4 regions of the Lysinibacillus sp. NPDC093712 genome follow, and region 4 is predicted to be linked to each of the others. Evidence: riboswitches for the same ligand, from Rfam matches in the RefSeq annotation. Region 4 holds a riboswitch; each other region holds the start of a gene.
The links. A riboswitch is a leader RNA that binds a small molecule or an ion and turns the genes downstream of it on or off. The one in region 4 is predicted to bind cobalamin.

Region 1: linked by a shared signal. The riboswitch ahead of ACQKNX_RS01080 (glutaredoxin family protein) and the one ahead of ACQKNX_RS06470 (ABC transporter substrate-binding protein) in region 4 are both predicted to bind cobalamin.
Region 2: linked by a shared signal. The riboswitch ahead of mmgD (citrate synthase) and the one ahead of ACQKNX_RS06470 (ABC transporter substrate-binding protein) in region 4 are both predicted to bind cobalamin.
Region 3: linked by a shared signal. The riboswitch ahead of ACQKNX_RS08780 (energy-coupling factor ABC transporter permease) and the one ahead of ACQKNX_RS06470 (ABC transporter substrate-binding protein) in region 4 are both predicted to bind cobalamin.

Annotation. Positions count from the first base shown of each region.
Region 1 covers NZ_JBNNUU010000001.1:212,285-217,670, reverse strand. The annotation lists gene dut (dUTP diphosphatase) at 1-344, opposite strand, end outside; gene nrdF (class 1b ribonucleoside-diphosphate reductase subunit beta) at 356-1,324, opposite strand; gene nrdE (class 1b ribonucleoside-diphosphate reductase subunit alpha) at 1,312-3,405, opposite strand; gene nrdI (class Ib ribonucleoside-diphosphate reductase assembly flavoprotein NrdI) at 3,402-3,761, opposite strand; gene ACQKNX_RS01080 (glutaredoxin family protein) at 3,758-3,982, opposite strand; cobalamin riboswitch at 4,104-4,281, opposite strand; gene ACQKNX_RS01075 (hypothetical protein) at 4,455-5,126, opposite strand; gene ACQKNX_RS01070 (hypothetical protein) at 5,182-5,370, opposite strand.
Region 2 covers NZ_JBNNUU010000001.1:197,146-202,531, forward strand. The annotation lists gene ACQKNX_RS01010 (FecCD family ABC transporter permease) at 1-648, shown strand, start outside; gene ACQKNX_RS01015 (ABC transporter ATP-binding protein) at 635-1,423, shown strand; gene ACQKNX_RS01020 (ferrochelatase) at 1,511-2,431, shown strand; cobalamin riboswitch at 3,020-3,211, shown strand; gene mmgD (citrate synthase) at 3,405-4,526, shown strand; gene prpD (2-methylcitrate dehydratase) at 4,625-5,386, shown strand, end outside.
Region 3 covers NZ_JBNNUU010000002.1:257,958-263,343, forward strand. The annotation lists gene cobJ (precorrin-3B C(17)-methyltransferase) at 1-1,329, opposite strand, end outside; gene ACQKNX_RS08775 ((2Fe-2S) ferredoxin domain-containing protein) at 1,333-1,704, opposite strand; cobalamin riboswitch at 1,843-2,022, opposite strand; cobalamin riboswitch at 2,278-2,461, shown strand; gene ACQKNX_RS08780 (energy-coupling factor ABC transporter permease) at 2,601-3,347, shown strand; gene ACQKNX_RS08785 (energy-coupling factor ABC transporter substrate-binding protein) at 3,349-3,621, shown strand; gene cbiQ (cobalt ECF transporter T component CbiQ) at 3,625-4,398, shown strand; gene ACQKNX_RS08795 (energy-coupling factor ABC transporter ATP-binding protein) at 4,395-5,231, shown strand; gene ACQKNX_RS08800 (S8 family peptidase) at 5,362-5,386, shown strand, end outside.
Region 4 covers NZ_JBNNUU010000001.1:1,242,719-1,248,104, forward strand. The annotation lists gene ACQKNX_RS06465 (precorrin-3B methylase) at 1-643, opposite strand, end outside; gene ACQKNX_RS06470 (ABC transporter substrate-binding protein) at 700-1,695, opposite strand; cobalamin riboswitch at 1,950-2,137, opposite strand; gene ACQKNX_RS06475 (GTP-binding protein) at 2,318-4,255, shown strand; gene ACQKNX_RS06480 (hypothetical protein) at 4,479-5,252, opposite strand.

The DNA of each region.
Region 1 (5,386 bases), 1.0 Mb from region 4:
ATTACCATTTGGGCTATGCGCATTGATTTCTCGACGATAAATGTTTCTTTACCATGATTAATTAAAATAACGCCAATTTCGCCTCTGTAGCCTTCATCAATTGTACCTGGACTATTGAGAACAGTTACACTATGTTTTAATGCTAGTCCACTTCTTGGACGAACTTGCGCTTCTGTCCCTTTTGGTAATTCAATTTGTAAGCCTGTTTTTATTAATTTTGCTTCTCCCGCAGGAATTTCTACTGCTTCTATTGAATAAAGATCCATTCCCGCATCACCTGGATTTGCTTGCAAAGGTAGCAATGCATCAGTATGAATTCTTTTGATTTTTACGTCTAAGTTCATTTCTTTCATCCTTAACGATTAAATTTAAATGTGTCATCTGTAATTGGCGCTACTTTTGCTTTTGCATAAGTAGAACCTTTTTGTGAAAAGAAGTCATATGTTGAACCTTCGTTACGAATACCATTCATAACGATTGGATTCACTTCTTCTTCAGGGAACATTGGGTCAAACCCTACATTCATTAACGCTTTATTAGCATTATAGCGAACGTAAGCTTTTACTTCAGGCGATAAACCTGTTTCTGCATAAATATCATCTGTATAATTCATTTCATTTTGATATAAATCCAACAATAATTCATAACCCCATAATGTTAGCTCTTCTTGCTTTTCCTTAGAAAATTGCTTATATAAATTTTGTGCAAAGAAGCCTACTGCCACACCGTGGATGGATTCGTCGCGTAAAATAAGGGAAATAATTTCTGCACTATTGCGAAGAAAGCCTTGTCCTCCTAAGTATAATGGATAGAAGAAGCCAGAGTAGAAAAGGAATGATTCTAGCATAACGGACGAGAACATCGCTTTCCATAAACTTTCTGAATCCCCTTCTTCAATACCATTATAAATATCTGCAATTTTATTTGCCTTATATTGTAGATATTCATTTTTCTTTACCCATTCAAATAGCGAGTCAATTTCTTCATTTGTACAAAGCGTTGTGAATATATATGAGTAGGATTTTGCATGTATCGCTTCAAACGCATCAAATACAGTAAGGACCGCCTTTTCTTGAAGATCCGATGTATAAGCAGCGACACGGTTCATCCCAATATTCGTCTGAACTGTATCAAGTAATGTTAAGCCTGCGAATACTTTCTTATACGTATCTTGGTGTTCGAAATTTTTCCACTGCGGGATATCCTTACTAACTGCAATTTCTTCTGGAAACCAAATTTGTTTCCATTGTTGGTCCCAAAATACTTGTGCCAGTTCACTCGTTGACTTATTCCAATTGACCGCTTCGTAAATTATATTTGACATGCGACACACTCCTCTAAGCTTTGCAAACGTTGACGGACATAATAAACAGATTTAATTCCCTTTACCCAAGCATAAATATAAATTTTAGCCAACTGTTCCGTTGTCCAGTTATCCGTTACATACAGCGTCATCGAAATACCTTGGTCTACGTGTTTTTGAGATGCTGCATATAAATCGATTAAATCATATGGATTCACATCATAAGCTTCAACATATAAATGACTGTTATCATTTGTTAAATGTGGCATTGGATAAATTGTTCGACTATCCGCATAATCACGTACCTCTACGCGCTCAGTACTTGGTGCAATCGAAGCTGTACAGCTACGAATGTATGAAATACTACCAGTTGGTGCAATAGCTAGACGATAAGAATGGAATAAACCATATTGCATGACATCCTGTTTTAATGTTTCCCACATTTTTGATGTGACGATTGGAATATTTCCTAGTGCTTTTAATACAACAGGTGAGAGCTCTACTTCGATTTTATTTACATATTGATCAAAATAAACACCTGAAGCATAATCACTATCTTCAAAACGGTAGAAAGTTTCGCCTTGTTCCTTAGCAATCTCCATAGATGATTTAAGTGAATAATAGTTCATCGCTTCCATAAAGCGATCCATAAAATCAATCGAATCCTTTGAACCATACATGATGCCTTCTGTAACAAGATGTCCATGTAAATTCATACAACCAAGCCCTACCGAGTGCATTAGCTTATTTGCTTTAGCTACAGGCGGTACATTCGTGATGTTCGTCATTTGCGACACATTCGTTAATAAATGCATGGCTGTATCAACTAATGTTCCAAAATCATTTACTTTACTTGCGGCATGAATATCAATTGAACCTAAGTTACACGATACATCCAGCCCGTATTCATTTGGTTCATTTTGGTCAGTAATGATACTTGTTTCTTGTACTTGTAGAATTTCTGTACATAGGTTCGACATTTTTACACGACCTATATTTTTAAGTGGATGTACATCGTTGACATTATCATCAAAAATTTCGAAAGGATAGCCTGATTCAAATTGTGCTTTTTTCACTTCTGTATAAAGTCTACGAGCATTCAAGCGTTTAATCTTACGGATATTCGGGTTATCTAGTAACTCGTAATACATCTCAGTAATTGAGATTTCAGACATCCGTTTACCATATTCTTTATAAATATCATATGGGCTAAACAACACAATATCTTTATCACGTTTCATCAGTTCAAAGAAAATACTTGGAATAATAATACCTGTTGATAGCGTTGCAAGACGGATTTTATCATCCGCATTTGGCTTTTTCGATGAAATAAAATTTTCTATATCTGCGTGGAAAATATTTAGATAGACAACACCAGAGCCGTTTCGTTGTCCGAGCTGATTCGAATAGCTAAACGAATTTTCTAAAAGTTTAGCAACCGGGATAACACCACTTGCACGATTTAAAATTTCTTTAATAGGATCACCTAATGGACGTAAATCAGTTAAGTTTACCCCCACTCCACCTCCAAGGCGTGATAGCTCCAAACAATAACCAATATTTTCAGCAATACTATTCATTGAATCGTCCATTGATAGTTTAAAGCAGCTTACTAATTCGCCACGCGCTTTTTTCCCACTATTTAATGCGGTTGGTGTTGCTGGTTGGTACGCTTCCATCATTGCCTCAACAGAACGTTCTGCTAAAACAGTGTTCCCTTGTGCTAAATATAAAGCGATGATAACAATACGATCCTCATATTTTTCTAAAATTTCTTCTCCGTCACGACTTTTCATTGCGTAGCTATCATAAAATTTACTCGCACTCATAAAAGAAGGGAAGCGGAAATTATAATCGTATGCTTTTTTGTATAGATGTTTAATAAAATCTATTTCATACATGTCGATAAATTGTTTCTCATAGTAACCCTCATCGACTAAATAGCGAATTTTTTCTTCAATATCAATAAAATAACGTAGACGCACATTTACATATTCTAAAAAATAACGGCGTGTTGCTTCACGGTCCTTTTCAAGCTCTAATTGACCTGTCGTGCTATAGCGATTAAGCACCTCATTATTAAGCTTTAAATATGTTTTCATCCCTTCACCCTCGTTTCATAAAACATTTGTATTACTTCATAATCAGCCTGATATCCCCGTAAATCTAATTTACATACTAGCGGGACTTTATAGGCTTCTGCAATTTTCTCACCAGCTCCGCCAAACACATGGTGTCCAAAATTACTATTACCACTAACAGCTACTCCCTTGCAAAATTCCTTGTTTTGCTCTAAAAAGCGGTCTACTTTTGCAGGAATATCACCTAAGCCGTCTGTGTATGTTATTAAAAGATAGGGCTCAGTCAACAATAATCCATCATGTATTTCTATTGATTCACCATCTAATTTAGTAACAATATTACGCACATTACCTGTACGACTGGCATAAACGATCATATTGCAATCATCTCAATTTGAGAAACAATTTCTTTGACATCTCCTATAAATGTGTCATTTACTTCAAGAACAGGCACACTTAAAAAACCTGCGTCCATAATTTTTTGTTTCGCTTGCTCATCGTGATCAATGTTGACAATTTCTGCTTCAAGTCCTGCACGTTGTAATTCCGATTTGACCCAAAGACATTTTGGGCATATAGTTTTAGTATAAAGTTTCATTTTAAATTCCCTCTTTTCATAATATAAAAAGGCTATCTCTTGGGAGAGACAGCCTAAGTTAGAAACGTAAAAAAACAAAAAAAATCGTCACGTCCCCATTTCTTATTCCCCGAAGAAAGGTTGATTTGTTTTATGATAGGCAGGTCTCCTGGCTTTGCTTCACTCTCTGATTTCCTTCCCATACGAATGCACAGTGGATTAAATCATCGTCAGCTTTTACAGTTGCGGGGACAGCGTCGGAATATACCGAACTTCCCTATTACACTACATATTGTAGTACCTAAATAAAACGAACACAATATATTGTTATTCAATACAATTAAGTGTACCATCCTTCAAGTAAAAAGTAAATCTTGAAAAGGGAATTCTTTATTGTGTAACTTTTCGTTATTTTCTGTAGAACGAATTCGTAGTACCAAAGAATTATAGATTATTTTACATGGCGATCATCCATAAAATATAAGCATAATTTTTATTTTACTCCAACAAACAGCGATAGTTTCTTATAGAAATCAGGTGTTGCTGCTGCATAGATATTGAACTGAGGATTATATTTAGACAATAGTTTAACTAATAACATAGCACTTAAAAGATTTTGTTCACTATCATAAGTCCTATAACTCTCGTACAATTCTTTTACTTTATCATTCCCAGTATGACGAAAAAAATCTATCACATCTGCGTTCTTTAAATAATCATTTTTCCATTCGTAACAAATTAAATTTGTCAGAAAAAACATTTCCAATCCAGGCATTTTACCTATGTTGATAAGCATTGCCATTCCATAATCAAATGCATTTTCTTTCCATTTCAATGCCCGACGGTCATTATAAAAACGCATTAACTTTTGTAAACCATGTCCATTTTGTTTCACAAGATAAAAATGAATATTTGTATTGGCGTCAATTTTTTCCCATTGTTCAATGGTGAATTTATATTTTTTTATAAGCTTCATCCAAAGTTTCTGGAGCTGTTCTTTTGAAAAATAGTGTGTTTGTTCGTTCCACCAAAGAAAAGATTCAAAATATACTAGCGCATCAAGCCTCTCTAATTTCTCGTTATTAAAGCTTTCTAATAATTCTATAAAAAAAGAGTCTGTTCGATTTATTAAAGAATCCCTTTCCAGATCATCATGATTTTGCATACATTTCAAACCTTCTCTTTCCTTTTAAATTTATTTTTTGTAATGTGCTCGTTCCTTATTTAGCGCCTACTATTTCACGTTTTACATTTAAATAAGCATAATTAATATTTTTATAATCATGCTCATTTTCTTGTATTAGCCTGTTCATATATGTTTGCAAAGAAATGCCATTTTGACCCGAAAGGTTATTCATAATTTGTTGTTTTAACTGATTTTCATAAAATGAAATTGAATGTGATGTCATCTAGCTCACTCCTAAA
Region 2 (5,386 bases), 1.0 Mb from region 4:
ATTGCAGCTTTTTTAGGTGCCTTTGTCGCCGCAATGATAGTGTATTCTTTATCGGTGAAAAAGGGTGGTACATCCCCAATGCGAATCATTTTAGTAGGGGTAGCCATTAACGCACTTTGTGGTGCAGGAACAAATGCACTAATGATTTTGTATAGCGATCGTGTACAATCTGTCTTACCATGGTTGTCTGGTGGTTTGACAGGTGTTGGTTGGGTGCAATTTAAAATGATTATTTACTATGTCCTTGTAGCACTTGTATTATCAATTTATGCAATTAAACATATTCGTATCATGCGTCTAGGAGATGAAATGGCAAGCTTATTAGGGCACAATGTTGAACGAAGTCGATTCTTTTTAATTGCATTAAGTACGTTATTAGCAGGAATAGCAGTAAGTGTTGCCGGATTAATTGGGTTTGTAGGTTTGGTTGTACCGCATATTTTACGACTAATTATTGGAGGAGATCATAAGTATTTACTACCTACTTCAGCTTTAGCTGGTGGCTTACTTGTTGTTTTCGCTGATACAATTGCGAGAACAGTATTTGATCCTATTGAGTTTCCTGTTGGCATTTTACTAGCATTCATTGGTGGGCCGTATTTCCTTTATTTAATTCATAGAAAGGGGAATTCCATTGCTACGAACTGAGCACATTCAATATCAACATGAGTTCACCAAGTTCAAGTTAGATGATATTACCTTGAAGATCAATGAAGGAGAAGTTGTTAGTTTAATAGGTCCGAATGGCTCGGGGAAATCAACATTATTACGTGTGATTTCACGTCTTTTAAAACCGAATAGTGGTACAGTATTTTTAGATGAACGAAACATTCATGAAATGAAGTCGAAAGAAGTGGCTAAAACACTAACGATGCTCCCGCAAATGAATAGTCATCAATTAGATTTAACAGTGCGCGAGTTAGTAGAGTTTGGGCGTCATCCGCATAGCGGAGGGAAGACGGTCCTATCAAAAGAGGATAAAGAAATTGTCGATTGGGCGATTGACGTAACTGGATTGAAAGACTTGCAAAATCGTGTACTGCCTTCGATGTCTGGAGGTGAACGGCAACGTGCTTGGATCGCAATGACTGTAGCACAGCATCCTAAAGTGTTACTGCTAGATGAACCAACAACATATCTAGATATTGCACACCAATTAGAAGTGATGGAGCTTGTAAAAGAGTTAAATCATAAATACAATATGACCGTTATTATGGTGTTACATGATATTAACCAAGCTGCACAAAATAGCGAACGTCTGATTGTACTAAAGAAAGGAAAAATACATTACGACGATTCACCACATTGTGTATTATGTAAAGAAATGTTTCAAACAATTTTTGAAATTGATGCTGAAATTTATATGCAAGATGGAAATCCAATCTTTACCCCGGTAAAATTGTGCTCCAGTTCTTGTAAATGATGAAGGCTCATATTTCGGGTAGAAATATGCAGCAACTAACACCCATAAAAATTAACTTATTATAAGGAAGAAAAGGAGATTTAAAATATGATTGGTATAATTTATTACGCTTATGGCGCACCGAAATCGTTAGACGATGTATCACCTTATTTTACACATATAATGAAAGGTAAAACACCACCACCACATGTGATTGAAAACGTTACGGCACAATTTAAAAAATTAGGTGGTGTTGATCCATTAGCAGCAAATACGGGGCGTATTGCTAAAGGGCTGGAACATGCTTTACAACATCGCTTAACACAGCCTGTAAAAGTATATAACGCATACAAACATACAGAACCTTATATTCCGGATGTTGTTGACACAATGCTTGAAGATGGTATCACAACGTTTATTACGCTACCTGTAAATCCGATTATGTCTACAGGTGCTGCAGCGTTTCATAATGAAGTTAGTACGTTATTAGCTTCTCATGACGTTAAGGTCATTCATGCGAAAAATTGGCATTTAAACGATGAATTACTTGCTGTATATAAAGATCGTGTTCAACGTGCATTTGAATGGATTCCTGGTGAAAAACGAGCTCAGACGCATGTTTTATATACAGTCCATAGTCAGCCAATTGATCCCGAAAAAAATGAAAACTACGTACGCCAGTTTTCCGAATTAGCCGAAGCCATTTCAAAAGCAGTTCAAATTGATAACTGGCATATTACATATCGAAGTGGTCATGGGAAAGGTGACTGGCTAGGTCCAAATGTAAAAGATAAGATTAATTCATTGCAAGGCGAGGGTGCTCAAGGTATCGTCACTTGTGAGCTCCTTTCCCTTTCAGCGGATATTGAGTCCTATTTTGAAGTCGGATATGAATGTCATAGATTGTGTGAGGAACTTCAAGTAGAATTTGCCCAATCGGAGTTTCCAGGTGATAGCTATGATACCATTCAAGCTTTAGCTGCCATTGTCGAATCATTTATTCCAACAGCATCACAACTTTGTTCATAAGTGCAAACGGATTGAAGTGAAAATAAACGATGCATCAATTTCACTCGAGGGGACCAAGTCTCCTCGAGTATGTAGAATTATCGTGATTAAATAGTGCCCTACTGCGTGATTATGAGTACATGTCTTTGACACTCATCCATCACCCAAGTGGGCTTTTTCTTGTTTGCCATAAAAAAGACGATAAGAAGCCATCTGATGTTAATTTTTAATTAATGTCAAATGGCTTTTTCGGTTTAAAGGTTAGGTGATATTAAATAGAAGGAAAAACGGCTAAGGACTTCTATAGCTGTATGATTATTTGTTTAAAGAAAAAAGAAAAATACATATAGAAGGCTGTAGACAAGATTGTATGAGAGGCATTTTAAAGAAGAGATGTTGGGAAAAAACAATTGGTGCTAGAATAATGGGCATCTACGAAGATAATAGAATCAGTAGAGGTGTTTTTAAAAACTTTTTATACAAAATAGTGCTGAAAAACGAAAAATAGTTCATTAATGATGGAAAATAGCTTTCCATTATTTGTTTTTTCTGAATTTTAGCTATATTGATTGTTTATAAGTCTCTATGTTAAGGTTGAAAGACAAATTGAATATGCTAAATTTTGGTGGTTTAAATGAATTTTTTCATTTGATTAAAAGGGAAGTTGGTGAGATTCCAACACTGTCCCGCAACTGTATTTAGGAGTTACATAACAATACCACTGTTTTGATTGTCAAAATGGGAAGGGGTTATTTAACGTTGATCATAAGTCAGGAGACCTGCCACTGAATAACGCATCAATTTACCTACGAGGATAGGGAGGTGTTAGCTACTGCATGATTTTTGTGAATTCAACTGTAAATTCACAGTTTTTTTGGGCTATCATGCTTTTGTCGGTTAACAACTTCTAAAGGGGTAGAAGTTGTTTTTTTGTTGTTCTTTTGTGCACGAATGGTAACGCTTACAAGAAAATTAAACAAAGGGGCTGTCATTGATGGAGTTAACGTATTCACCAGGTCTTGATGGAATTATTGCTGCTGAAACAAAGCTATCATTTTTAGACACTATCGGGAGTCAAATTGTAATACGAGGCTATGACTTAATTGAATTATCACAAAGATATTCGTATTTAGACATTGTCCATTTATTGTTGCATGGAGAAATACCAACTACCGAGCAACAGGCTGATTTGCAGGATAGGTTGAAATCCTATTATCAGGTACCACAAGATATCTTTCAAATTTTTAAACTCTTGCCTAATGGAACACATGCAATGGATGGGCTAAGAACTGGAATCTCTGTTCTAGCGGGCTATGATCAGCACATCAATGATCGTTCGACTGAAGTGAATTTGACGCGGGCTTATAGACTTTTAGGCGGTATGCCTAACATCGTCGCCAATAGCTATCGCGTCTTAAACGGCCAAGATGTGGTCAAGCCAGATAGCGAACTTTCTTATAGTGCCAATTTTTATTACATGATTACTGGCAGACAACCAACGGCGTTAGAAGAGGAGATTTTTGATCAGTCGCTCGTGTTATATAGCGAACATGAGATGCCAAATTCAACGTTTACGGCTCGTGTTATCGCCTCTACGCAATCAGATTTGTATGGCGCCTTAACGGGAGCTGTCGCTTCATTGAAAGGGAATTTACATGGTGGGGCAAATGAGGCGGTGATGTATATGCTGCTTGAAGCTAAAACAATAGAAGGCTTTGAAAACTTACTAAAAAGTAAACTACAAAATAAAGAAAAAATTATGGGCTTCGGTCACCGTGTCTATATGAAAAAGATGGACCCAAGAGCACAAATAATGAAAGAGGCTTTGTATAAATTATGTTTGGAGCAAGGTGATGACCGTTTATATCACATGTGCGAAGCTGGCGAAAAAGTGATGGTACAGGAAAAAGGATTATATCCAAATTTAGATTATTATGCAGCACCAGTATACTACATGCTAGGCTTGCCTATTGAAATCTATACACCTATCTTTTTCGGTTCACGAACGATTGGCCTGTGTGCTCATGTGATTGAACAGCATGATAATAATCGATTATTTAGACCTCGTGTTCATTATATTGGCGAGCGTCATAACCTTGAAGAATTGTCGGTATAGTCAAGTATTAACAACTCGCCATAGAACTGATGGGTATTCTGACCAATGCCCATCAGTATACTAGTATATCAAATTTATGACTTGAAAGGAAGATATAGATGATTAAAACAAATGACATATCTAAGACAGATCAATTACTTACGGATATTGCTGATTATGTATTAAATACTACGATTACAAGTGAAGAAGCTTATGAAACGGCACGCTATGTTTTATTAGATACTTTAGGTTGCGGCATTTTGGCCTTACAGTACCCAGAATGTACAAAACTCCTCGGACCAGTAGTTGCTGGCACTGTAGTTCCAAATGGTACACGTGTTCCAGGAACTTCTTATGTTCTCGATCCCGTAAGAGGGGCCTTCAATATAGGATGTATGATTCGCTGGTTAGATTACAATGACACATGGCTTGCTGCAGAATGGGGACATCCTTCTGATAATTTAGGTGGCATATTAGCAGTGGCAGATTATTTGAGTCGTACACGAATTGCCGAAGGGAAAGAGCCACTTAAAATCAAAGAAGTATTAGAAATGATGATAAAAGCCCATGAAATTCAAGGGATACTCGCATTGGAGAATAGTCTGAATCGTGTTGGATTGGATCATGTTTTATTTGTCAAAATTGCATCGACAGCGGTAGTTACCAAAGCATTAGGAGGAAATCGTGAAGAAATGATTAATGCTTTATCAAATGCTTGGATTGATAATTCAAGCTTACGAACATACCGCCATGCACCGAATACAGGCTCTAGAAAATCATGGGCAGCGGGAGATGCAACAAGTAGGGCAGTCCAACTAGCGATGATGGCTGTGAAAGGGGAAATGGGGTATGCGACAGCATTATCTGCGCCTGGCTGGGGC
Region 3 (5,386 bases), on a different contig from region 4:
CCCACCAAGCTTTGCTTGAATCTCCTCTGCATACGGAATTGAATCTGCCTTCTCGCCATAACAGAAGTCACAAGCCTTTAATGACAGCACATCCCCAATTGGTGCGAGTAAAAAGCCTACTTCTCTTAACTTTTCAGTAATAATTTCTGGCTCTGTCGTTGGAATTTTTAAATGAATTTGATGGTCTGGTGTATATTCCATCGTGCCTTCTTCTCCCACAACTTCAGCTAACGTCATCATTTGCTGTGGAGTGAAAAATTTATTTGCTACCCCAGGACTGACAGCAAGTTCAAAAATCGACTCCATTTTTTGCTGAACTAACTTCGTTGTTGCCTTTGTGACAGTTGTTCCTTTCACCATGGCTAGTGCAGTTGCTGCCATTTCTAGAGATGATTTTTCTTGTACCGATACAGGCGTAGGTGCTATCGCGTTACTACTTTTCAGACGTCCTGCATTTGGATCTGCAGCAAAGTCATGGCTAGCAGTACCTGTTTCTTGATTCATTGCCCACGGTTCATTTTCTTCTCTTAAACGCTGGTGTGGACGTAAAGGCTGTTTTTCTTCTCCAAGTGTATATTTGCGCTGATAGCCACGCGGTGTAATCATTTTATTGTCATAGAAAAATGTTGATGAATTACCAATAATAACTGTAGTTAACATGCCGATATCATGCTCAAGCATCTCTGCTAAAGTTGTCATCGTGATTTCCTGGCGATCTCGGTAGGCACTTTTCACAAGTCCTACAGGTGTATCAGGTGATCGATATTCTAGTAAAATCCGTTGGGCTTCTACAATTTGACGTGTACGGCGACCACTTTTGGGGTTATATAACGCAATGACAAAATCGGCCATCGCCGCAGCTTCCACACGCTTTGCAATTAAATTCCAAGGTGTTAAATGATCACTTAAACTAATCGTGCAAGAATCATGCATAATCGGAGCGCCTAGCAAACTTGCACACGAATTAATAGCAGAAATCCCTGGCACAATTTCGACTTCAACACCTGTTGCTTCCGTCCATCCAAGCTCAATTAGTACTTCATATACAAGTCCAGCCATCCCGTATACGCCGGAGTCACCACTCGAAATAACAGAAACGATATTTCCAGCCTCCGCTTGACGTACCGCTTCTTGTGCTCGTGACACTTCTTCTGTCATACCAGTACTAACAATCGACTTCGCACTTACTAAATCTTGAATGAGCTCAACATACGTTTTATAACCGATAATAAATTCACTTTGTTGTAATGCCTCTACAGCACGTGTCGTAATATGCTTGAAGTCCCCAGGTCCAAAGCCTACAACAAAAATCTTTCCTTTTTGCGCCATTTTTTACCCCTCTTTCACCTTGTCGATGCCTTTAATGGCTGTTGTTTGTGGAGTACGTTGCAACGTACCTTCTGTCAGTGTAAAAACATGCTCGCTATGTAAAGAATCATGGTTTAAATCTTGTACAAGTGTTCTACCATGCTCAACTGTTGGTACACGATACCAATTTCCCTGTGGATACGCGATCACAACACAAGCATCTTTACATCTGCCATTACAACGCGTTCTTGTCGTATGTATTTCCTTATCGAGTGCTAATTTCTCTATTTCGTCTCGTATTGCAAGCGTAATTTCCTCAGCTTCTTTTTTCATGCAACTACTACCATTACAAATAAAAAGATGGGTTTTCATGCCCTCTAAATTCCAAGTTGTCATTGCTTTTCTCCCCTCATTCTACTTTTAGGAAAAAGAAAAAACCTTTACTCGATATCGAAGAGTAAAGGTTTTATAGAAGCCAAAATAAAAACGAATATACACGTATCCGCTCTCGCTTCACTTCTCCCTCCGAAAAGTTTGCATGTCATCAACTAAGCAGGTTTCCTGACTTAAGCTTCCTCTTACTTTCGCGCCTTCCCAAATCTTCAGTGGCATTGCGATTTCATCAGCTATTACAGTAGCGGGGGCTGTACCGGGTTTACACCGATTTCCCTATTATCTCGAAGCATTTCGAGCACTTAATGATGGATTTATATTTAAATTTTGAAATGAAATGTTAATAAAACGAATATAAAACTGTTTCTATCATAGCCTATCATTTTTATATTTTTCAACATTTCTTTTTTATTTATTAGATTTTTAATAAAATTTCAACAAATATTTCATTGAAATTGATTGATTTTCTCTGACGTTTATCTGAATTTTCTAGATTTTTATTCTATAAAAAAATTTTTTACAAAAAAAGGATAGCTTATGATTAGAAAAACATGTTACACTTCTTCGTGAAAACTCACAACTTCATCTTTTTTCGGTGCGAAGTGTATACATTTTGCTTAAAAGGGAAGCCGGTTCAAGTCCGGCGCGGTCCCGCCACTGTACTAGGGAATTTTATAGAAAATGTCACTGTCCATAGGACGGGAAGACCTATAAAATGTTGAACTAAAGCCAGGAGACCTGCCGAGGAAATCGTGATCGTTTCAACCTACGAGGATAGGTGTGCGGCTTGGCAAATGACAATTCTATTTGCTTTTTCAGCTATGCACTTTTCCGAAACGGAGAAGTGCTTTTTTATTGCGCACGCTACATTCGAAATTTACTGTTGAGGAGGAAAGGTTTTGAAATTTTCTTTTTGGAAACTTAGTTATTTCTTAGTGGCTTTTTTACTAGTACCAAAACGAGCGTTTGCCATGCATATCATGGAAGGATTTTTGCCGATTGAATGGGCGATTTTTTGGTGGGTCATTTCGATTCCATTTATTATTTTAGGATTACGTTCTATTCGTAAAACAATAGACGAAAATCCTGAAACGAAAATGATATTAGGCTTATCAGGTGCATTTGCATTCGTCTTGTCGGCACTGAAAATTCCATCAGTAACAGGAAGTTGCTCACATCCTACTGGTGTTGGCCTTGGTACAGTTCTTTTCGGACCATTAGCCATGAGTGTCATTGGAACAATCGTTTTATTATTCCAATCATTACTTTTAGCGCATGGTGGTATTACAACTTTAGGTGCAAATGCTTTCTCTATGGCGATTGTAGGACCAATTATTGCGTACTATGTCTTTAAAGGTTCTCAAAAAATCGGTCTATCATTCTCTATTGCTGTCTTTTTTGCAGCGATGCTTGGGGACTTAGGTACATATGTTGTCACTTCAGTTCAATTAGCACTGGCTTTCCCTTCTGAAGTAGGAGGCTTTATGGCTTCATTCACAAAATTTGCAGGGATTTTTGCTTTAACGCAAATCCCTCTAGCAATTAGTGAAGGGATTTTAACAGTTATCGTTATGAATTTCTTAAAAAAATACAATGTGAGCGAATTAAAGGCACTACGTGTTTTCTCAGCAAAGGAGGCACATTAGGATGAAGAAAAATTTACTGCTACTAGCTGTCGTTGTACTTTTAGCAATTATCCCTCTTTTCGTACAAAAAGGTGCAGAATTCGGTGGTGCAGACGGAGAAGCTGAAGCTGCAATCGGGGAAATTAATGCAGAATATGAACCGTGGTTTGAAAGCTTATGGGAGCCACCAAGTGGTGAAATCGAAAGCTTATTATTTGTATTACAGGCTGCTATTGGTGCTGGCTTTATTGGCTATTTCGTAGGCTATATGCGCGGCAAGCATAAGGAAGGTTAAACGATGTTACTCATTGATAAGTATGCTTATATGAATAAACTAGCGTCCGTTCATCCGTTAGAAAAAATGACGTTTTCCTTAGGGTTACTGCTATTGTCGCTTATCGTGAGAGATGAACTTATTTCACTCATTACATTTATTGTAATGAGTGCTTTTATCATTTTAGGCGCAAAAATCCCTTTCCAATATTATGCGAAATTACTATTGTTACCAGGATTTTTTCTGCTATCCAGTTTACTATCTATTTTGATTTCAATTGCACCAAATTCAAGTAACCTCCCAGCACATTTCTGGGCATTTTCTCTTAGTAATTGGACTTTTTTCATCGGAAATGAAAGCTTGATCACAGCACAGCAGCTATTGTTCTCTGTATTAGGCAGTATTAGCTGTTTATACTTTTTAATTTTAACGACATCGGTCCAATCTATTTGTCACGTCTTACGTCAATGGCGTCTGCCTGCTTTATTTGTAGAATTAGTAGAGCTAACGTATCGATTTATTTTCATCTTTTTAAATAGCATGCAAAAAATTCATCTTGCTCAACAATCACGCCTTGGCTATCAATCACCTATGCAATGGCTACGGTCAATTTCCATGCTTATTGCAGCATTATTTGCGGAAATGTTTCAACGTAGTCGTGAATTAAATAATGCGATGCAAGCACGTGGTGGCGAATCTGTCTATTGGCAAGACAGTGTATGTTATAGCAAGAAAAACTGGTTTGGAATTGTTTTTACTTTTTTATTCCTCATATTATATGGAGGTTTTTTCTCATGACAGAGCTTTATTTTGATCTTAAACATTTATCATATGCCTATGCAGATGGTACCGAGGCACTTACAGATATTTCATTGCAAATTCCAAAGGGGAAAAAAATCGCCCTACTAGGTCATAATGGTGCTGGCAAATCAACACTATTTCAGCATCTAAATGGAATTTTAAAACCGACCGATGGCAGCATTTCGTTTTGCAACGAAGCGCTTAGCTATTCTAGAAAAGCATTATCAGCATTACGTCAACAGGTCGGCATCGTATTCCAAGATGCTGACAATCAACTTTTTTCAGGCACAGTAAAGCAAGATATCGCTTTCGGGCCATTAAATCTTGGCTGGTCTCAAGAAAAAATCGAGGAAAAAATCGCCTGGGCTGTCGCGCAAACAGAGGTTGAGTCATTACTTGATAAGCCCATACATTTTTTAAGCGTCGGACAGAAAAAACGTGTAGCCATGGCAGGTGTGCTGGCAATGGAACCTTCTGTATTACTATTAGATGAACCGACTGCTGGACTAGACAATTATTATGCTGCACAACTTTTACATTACTTAGCTAAATTAGAAAATGGAGAACGAACTTTTTTATTGGCGACCCATGATATCGCTTTGGCTTATGAATGGGCGGATCAATTAATTGTTATGGAGGCTGGGAAAATCATTTACAATGGGGATCCGGTTGAATTGTTCTATCAAGAGAAGTTACTTGAACTAGCCCATCTTGAACGACCTTGGGTTTTTGAAATAACGCTCGCCTTACAAAACAAAAAGCTATTTGACGGTAATATGTCGATGCCTCGATCAAAAGAAGACTTACAAAGACTTATCGAGCAGCTCTAAATTGTTTGGGTGCCAGGCACTCAAACAATTTTAAAACAATTGAAAAAAATTTATTGAGATATGAAACTTTTCTATTTTCCATCCGTTATAAATAGTGAAATGTCATATTTTACTCAAGGAGGAAAAACAATTGAAAAACTGGGTGATGAAATCAA
Region 4 (5,386 bases):
CAGCGCTATTAGTTCTTCGATAAAATTTATGGAAAGGTTCATTTGGGCGAGCGTATTTCTGATAAAGCCCGATAATTTGTTGTAGAAAGCCTTCTATTTTTTGTACTGAAACCCTTTTAGCAAATAGTGTACCCGCCTTTGCATTGGCCCCCATCGGCACGGCGCCTAAGTAAACATCAAAGCTATCCTTTTGATAAACGAGCCCCATATCATCATATACAGCATTATAGCAAGCCGATGCACAGCCATTAATATTTAACCGTAGTCTAGAAGGCACAGTTTCTTTCTGTAATGCTTCGTATAGTTGTTCTGTAATTTCGGCAGCCTCCATTTTATCCCCATCACAAAAATCACATGCTTTTATCGCTACGATGGGACCTTGCTTTGCAATATATAAGCCTGCTTCTTGAAGCTCATTGATAATTTCCTTCACTTTTATAGTTGGGACTGACAGAAGGATACTATAGGAAGCTGAGTATTTAATTGCGCCGCTTTCACCTACAATCTCAGCAATTTTTTGAAATTGAGCTGGTGTATAATGCTTATTGATAATACCTGGACTTACTGCAAGGCGTGTAAAATTTCCATTTGTATTTAGTTTTTCAAATGTTCGATCTGGTGTATTTGAACGAAAAGCATTCATTGTTTGTTCTCCTTATGAAAAAGAGCTAGCAAGTAGCTAGCTCTTTCGATTGTTATTTAAAAGTTTTCAAGATAAAAACCTTTTGCTAAAATTTCAATAGCCTCCGCAGCACGAACCCCTTCTGAAGCTGCTGAAAGTGGTAAAATGACAAAGCGTTCATTTTTTACAGCATCTGTTTCTTTTAATGCCGGATCACTTTTTAGGAATTTAATTTTGTCTTCTGCAGTTTGGGAACCATAATCAATAACGACAATGACTTCAGGGTTGCGTTCAACTGTTTCTTCTTTCGATACCGTTGTCCAGCCCGATTCAACATCGCCAAAAATGTTTTTACCGCCAGCAACTGTGACAAGCTCATCCATAAAGTTTTGTGCCGCTGTAAAGACTTCCTTGTCTCCACTATCGAAAACTAGAACACGTAATTCTTTTTCACCTTGTGGTAACTTTGCACGAACAGCATCAACATCCTTTGTCATCTGGTCAATTAATGCCTCTCCGCGGTCTTCAACACGGAAGATTTTTGCAATATTACGGATATCCGTAAATATATCCTCTAACGATGGTTTTGTAATACTTGAAGAAGTATGTAAATATGTGTGAATTCCAAGTGCTTCTAACTCTTCTGGTGTACCAACACCCTTTTCGCTAAAGCCACTTTTCCACCCAGCGTATAAAAAATCCGCTTCACTATCAATTACTTGTTCTTTTGTCGGGTACTGATCCGCTATCACTGGTACTTTATCGTAAGCTGCTTGTAATGGTTCATAAATTTTATCATCTAAATAGGCAGTACCAACCATTGAATCTTCTAAACCTAATGCTAACATTATTTCTGTAACGTGCTGATTTAAGCTAATTGCCTTTTTAGGAGCTTCTGTATAAACTTGTGTCGTATCGTTATTATCAATTGTTACTTCTTTTGACTCTGCTTGTGCTGGTTCAATGTTTTCACTTTGCGCAGCTGATTTTGAATCATCTTTTGCACTACAAGCGCCTAAAATGCTCAATAGTGCAATTGCAAAAACTAGCCACATGCCTTTCCATTTGTTCATGTTTGTTTCTCCTTTAGTTTGTAATTTTTCATCTTTATAGTAAGAAATCAATGACTTCTTTGCTACTGATCACGAGCACTTCTTGACGCTGCATTTCCTGGTAAAAGCATGAATTGCTGTTTAATGCTACGGTTCCTGCTCAATCTACTGCACATCAAAATGGACACAAAAAACCCTCTTGTTTCCAAGAGGGCGACATAGTGAAAAAACAATGGTTATTTAACCAATCACTATTCCCATCCTCGTGGTGTTAAGTAAAATAATATATATTGGCAGGTATCCTGGCTTAGGTTCAACGTTTATACGTCTTCCCACAGTTAAACTACAGTGACTGTGTTGTATAAACTCCCCATTTACAGTTGCGGGACAGCATCGGATTTACACCGATTTCCCTTTTAAGCAAATGATATAAACCATTTGCACCAATATATAGAAGTATTAAGTTATAAAAATAGCCTAGCAGAAGTAATTTTTGTTTTCAATCACACAAAAAAATCCATAACTAATATTTGTGAATGATTGACCACTATTCAAACATAAACGAGAACTATTCTACTCGAAATGTTTTTTGGCACTATCTGTTACAATAAGAATATAGGAAAAATAGAAATGAGGATTTTTTATGTATAGAACGATTGGTGTGCTCGCACATGTCGATGCAGGAAAGACAACCTTTTGTGAACAACTACTATTCCATACAAACAGTATTCAAACGCGTGGAAGAGTCGATCACCAAGATACTTTTTTAGATAATCATACTATCGAACAAGCTCGTGGTATTACCATTTTTGCCGAACAAGGACGGATGCAAATTGGGGATGATACATACACACTAATTGATACACCTGGGCATGTCGACTTTTCACCAGAGATGGAACGCGCAATTCGTGTAATGGATTACGCCATTATTATCGTAAGCGCTGTAGAGGGTGTACAAGGTCATACTGAAACCGTGTGGCAATTGCTACGCCAATACAACGTCCCAACCTTCTTCTTTATTAATAAGATAGATCGTGAAGGCGCTGATGTAGATGCCGTTATGAAGCAGCTTCAAAAGGAATGCTCGAACGATGTACTTTTAATAGACGACCCATTGCGTACAGATTATGTCCAGAGCCACGTTGCTGAATGGCTAGCTGAACGTGATGAACAACTACTCGATGCCTATTTGACAGAAACTCTTGATACACAAACATGCTTTTTACAGTTGCAAAAGTTGATTAAACAAGAGCAAGCATTTCCTTGCTTTACTGGTGCGGCATTAAAGGATATTGGAATAAAAGAATTTTTATCACAGCTCCCTCTACTTACGGAGACTCGATTCGACCATCAAGCACCATTTCAAGGTGAGGTATTTAAAATTCGCCATGATGGAACTCAACGGTTAACTTTTATCAAAGCATTGCAAGGAACTTTACATACACGCCAAGACTTTACATTTGGTGATGTGACTGAAAAAATAACTGAAATTCGTTTATATAATGGAAGCCGTTTTGACACAACACAAAAAGTGCAAGCAGGAGAAATTTTCGCGGTTAAGGGCCTTAGTCTAGCAAAAATCGGTGATATTTTAGGTAGTACAATACCTCCTCAGCCATATGAGCTTGTGCCTACGTTACAAGCTAAAGTACAGTATGATGGACAACAGCATATAAAGGAAGTTTTACAAGTATTCCGTTTACTTGAAGCGGAGGAACCATCGTTGCGAGTAGTTTGGCATGAGAAGTTCCAAGAAATCCATGTACATATTATGGGTGTTATTCAACTTGAAGTACTTACTGAAGTGTTAAAAAATCGCTTTTCTCTTTCTGTTACTTTTGGTGAGCCAAAAATCTTATATATGGAATCAATCGTAACGACTGTAACAGGATACGGTCATTTCGAGCCTTTAAAACATTATGCTGAGGTACACCTGTTAATGGAGCCTAATATTCGTGGAACTGGTAACACTTTTGTTAACGCTTGTCATGCTGATGATTTATCAGTTGGAAACCAACGACTAATTGAAAAACATCTATTTGAACGAGAGCATCACGGTGTTTTAACTGGCTCCCCAGTGACAGATGTATGCTTCACCCTTTTGACAGGACGTGCTCATATCAAGCATACAGAGGGTGGCGATTTTCGCGAAGCAACTTTCCGTGCACTTCGACAAGGACTGGAGCAAGCCGAAAATATATTGCTTGAACCATATTATCGCTTTAAATTGAAAGCATCGAATGATTTTATCGGTCGTATGATGAACGATATCCAGCAAGCAGATGGTACTTTTGATGACCCTCTATTAACAGAGGAACAAGTAACATTAACAGGACGTGTTCCGGTTGCAACTTTTATGCATTATAGTACTACTTTCGCTGCTTATACAAACGGCAAAGGGTCAATATCGTTACAATTTGATGGCTATGATAAATGCCATAATAGTGAAGATATAATTGCGCAAATCAATTACAATAAACAGGCAGATCCCGACTATACATCATCAAGTATTTTTTGTGCGAAAGGAAAGGGATATTCAGTACCTTGGTATGAGGCAAAAGAAGCCATGCATTGCTTGTAATTATCCGAGAAACCGCATTTTCCAAAGCATAACAGCGATTGTGAAAAGTTTATCGGTTATATAGCAAGTTTTATCGGCGATTTTAAAGGTTTTATCGGCGATTTGAATCGTTTTATCGGCGATTCAGCCAGTTTTTATGGCGATTTTAAAAGTTATCGGCAAAATTTTACGATAAAAAATGACAGAAGGCATCGAGAACATCTCGATGCCTTTTATATTAATCCTATAAAGCTTTTTTCGCTTTCACAACAAAGTTATTCGCTGATTCTACAATTACGTAACCATTACTATTCGAAAAATCAACAAGAACCGAACCAGGTTTACTCTTTAAAATTTGTAATTGCTCAATTAATTGGAGCAATAATTGATGTCCATTGCCTCTTGGATGCCAATTTAAATGATAATCATTTAATTCTTTAACACTTTGTAGAAATTGAGCATATTCGCACTCTACATACTTTATTAAATGTACTATTTTATTACTATCTTGATTTGTATGAACTACTAACGACAACTCTTCTAAATAAGTGTGATAGAAACGCATAACCATCGAGCATAGCAAATCATTGACTCTTGCAGCACTTAAGATGGGCTTTGGCTCTAAATCTAGCCTATCTAAATTTGGTTTAGCTCGAATCGAATCAATACGTGTTATTAAATGATACGTCTCCCCATTTACCTCATAAACGATTGGATTTGTTGGCATGTACATCATAAAGCCATTCTTTTTTGTTTTCAGCTCATCCGCCACACTTGCTTTAGCAAAAAGGCACCCTTCATACACATCATTTTGAATCCAAATGATGTCTTTGTTATAAAAAATTTGATTAAATAAACGTTCGTTCTGAATAAGGCCTGTTGCTAAAAACTGGTCAACAAGTGCTTCAATGACCATTCTCGTTTTTGGCTGCTTGGCAACTTCAATGCGCGGCAATTTACAAATCTTCATATCTCCATATTGCTTTTCCTGTGTTGTACAAACATGAATCTTCATCATACGTGCACCTCGTTTCGTACATATTTTCAAAACAAATGTTTCGATTACATAAAAAGACGGATTTCCTGCTAAATAAGAGGAAATCCGTCGTTACGGCTAATCATTATCATTCATCAAGCAACATCAAACATTGC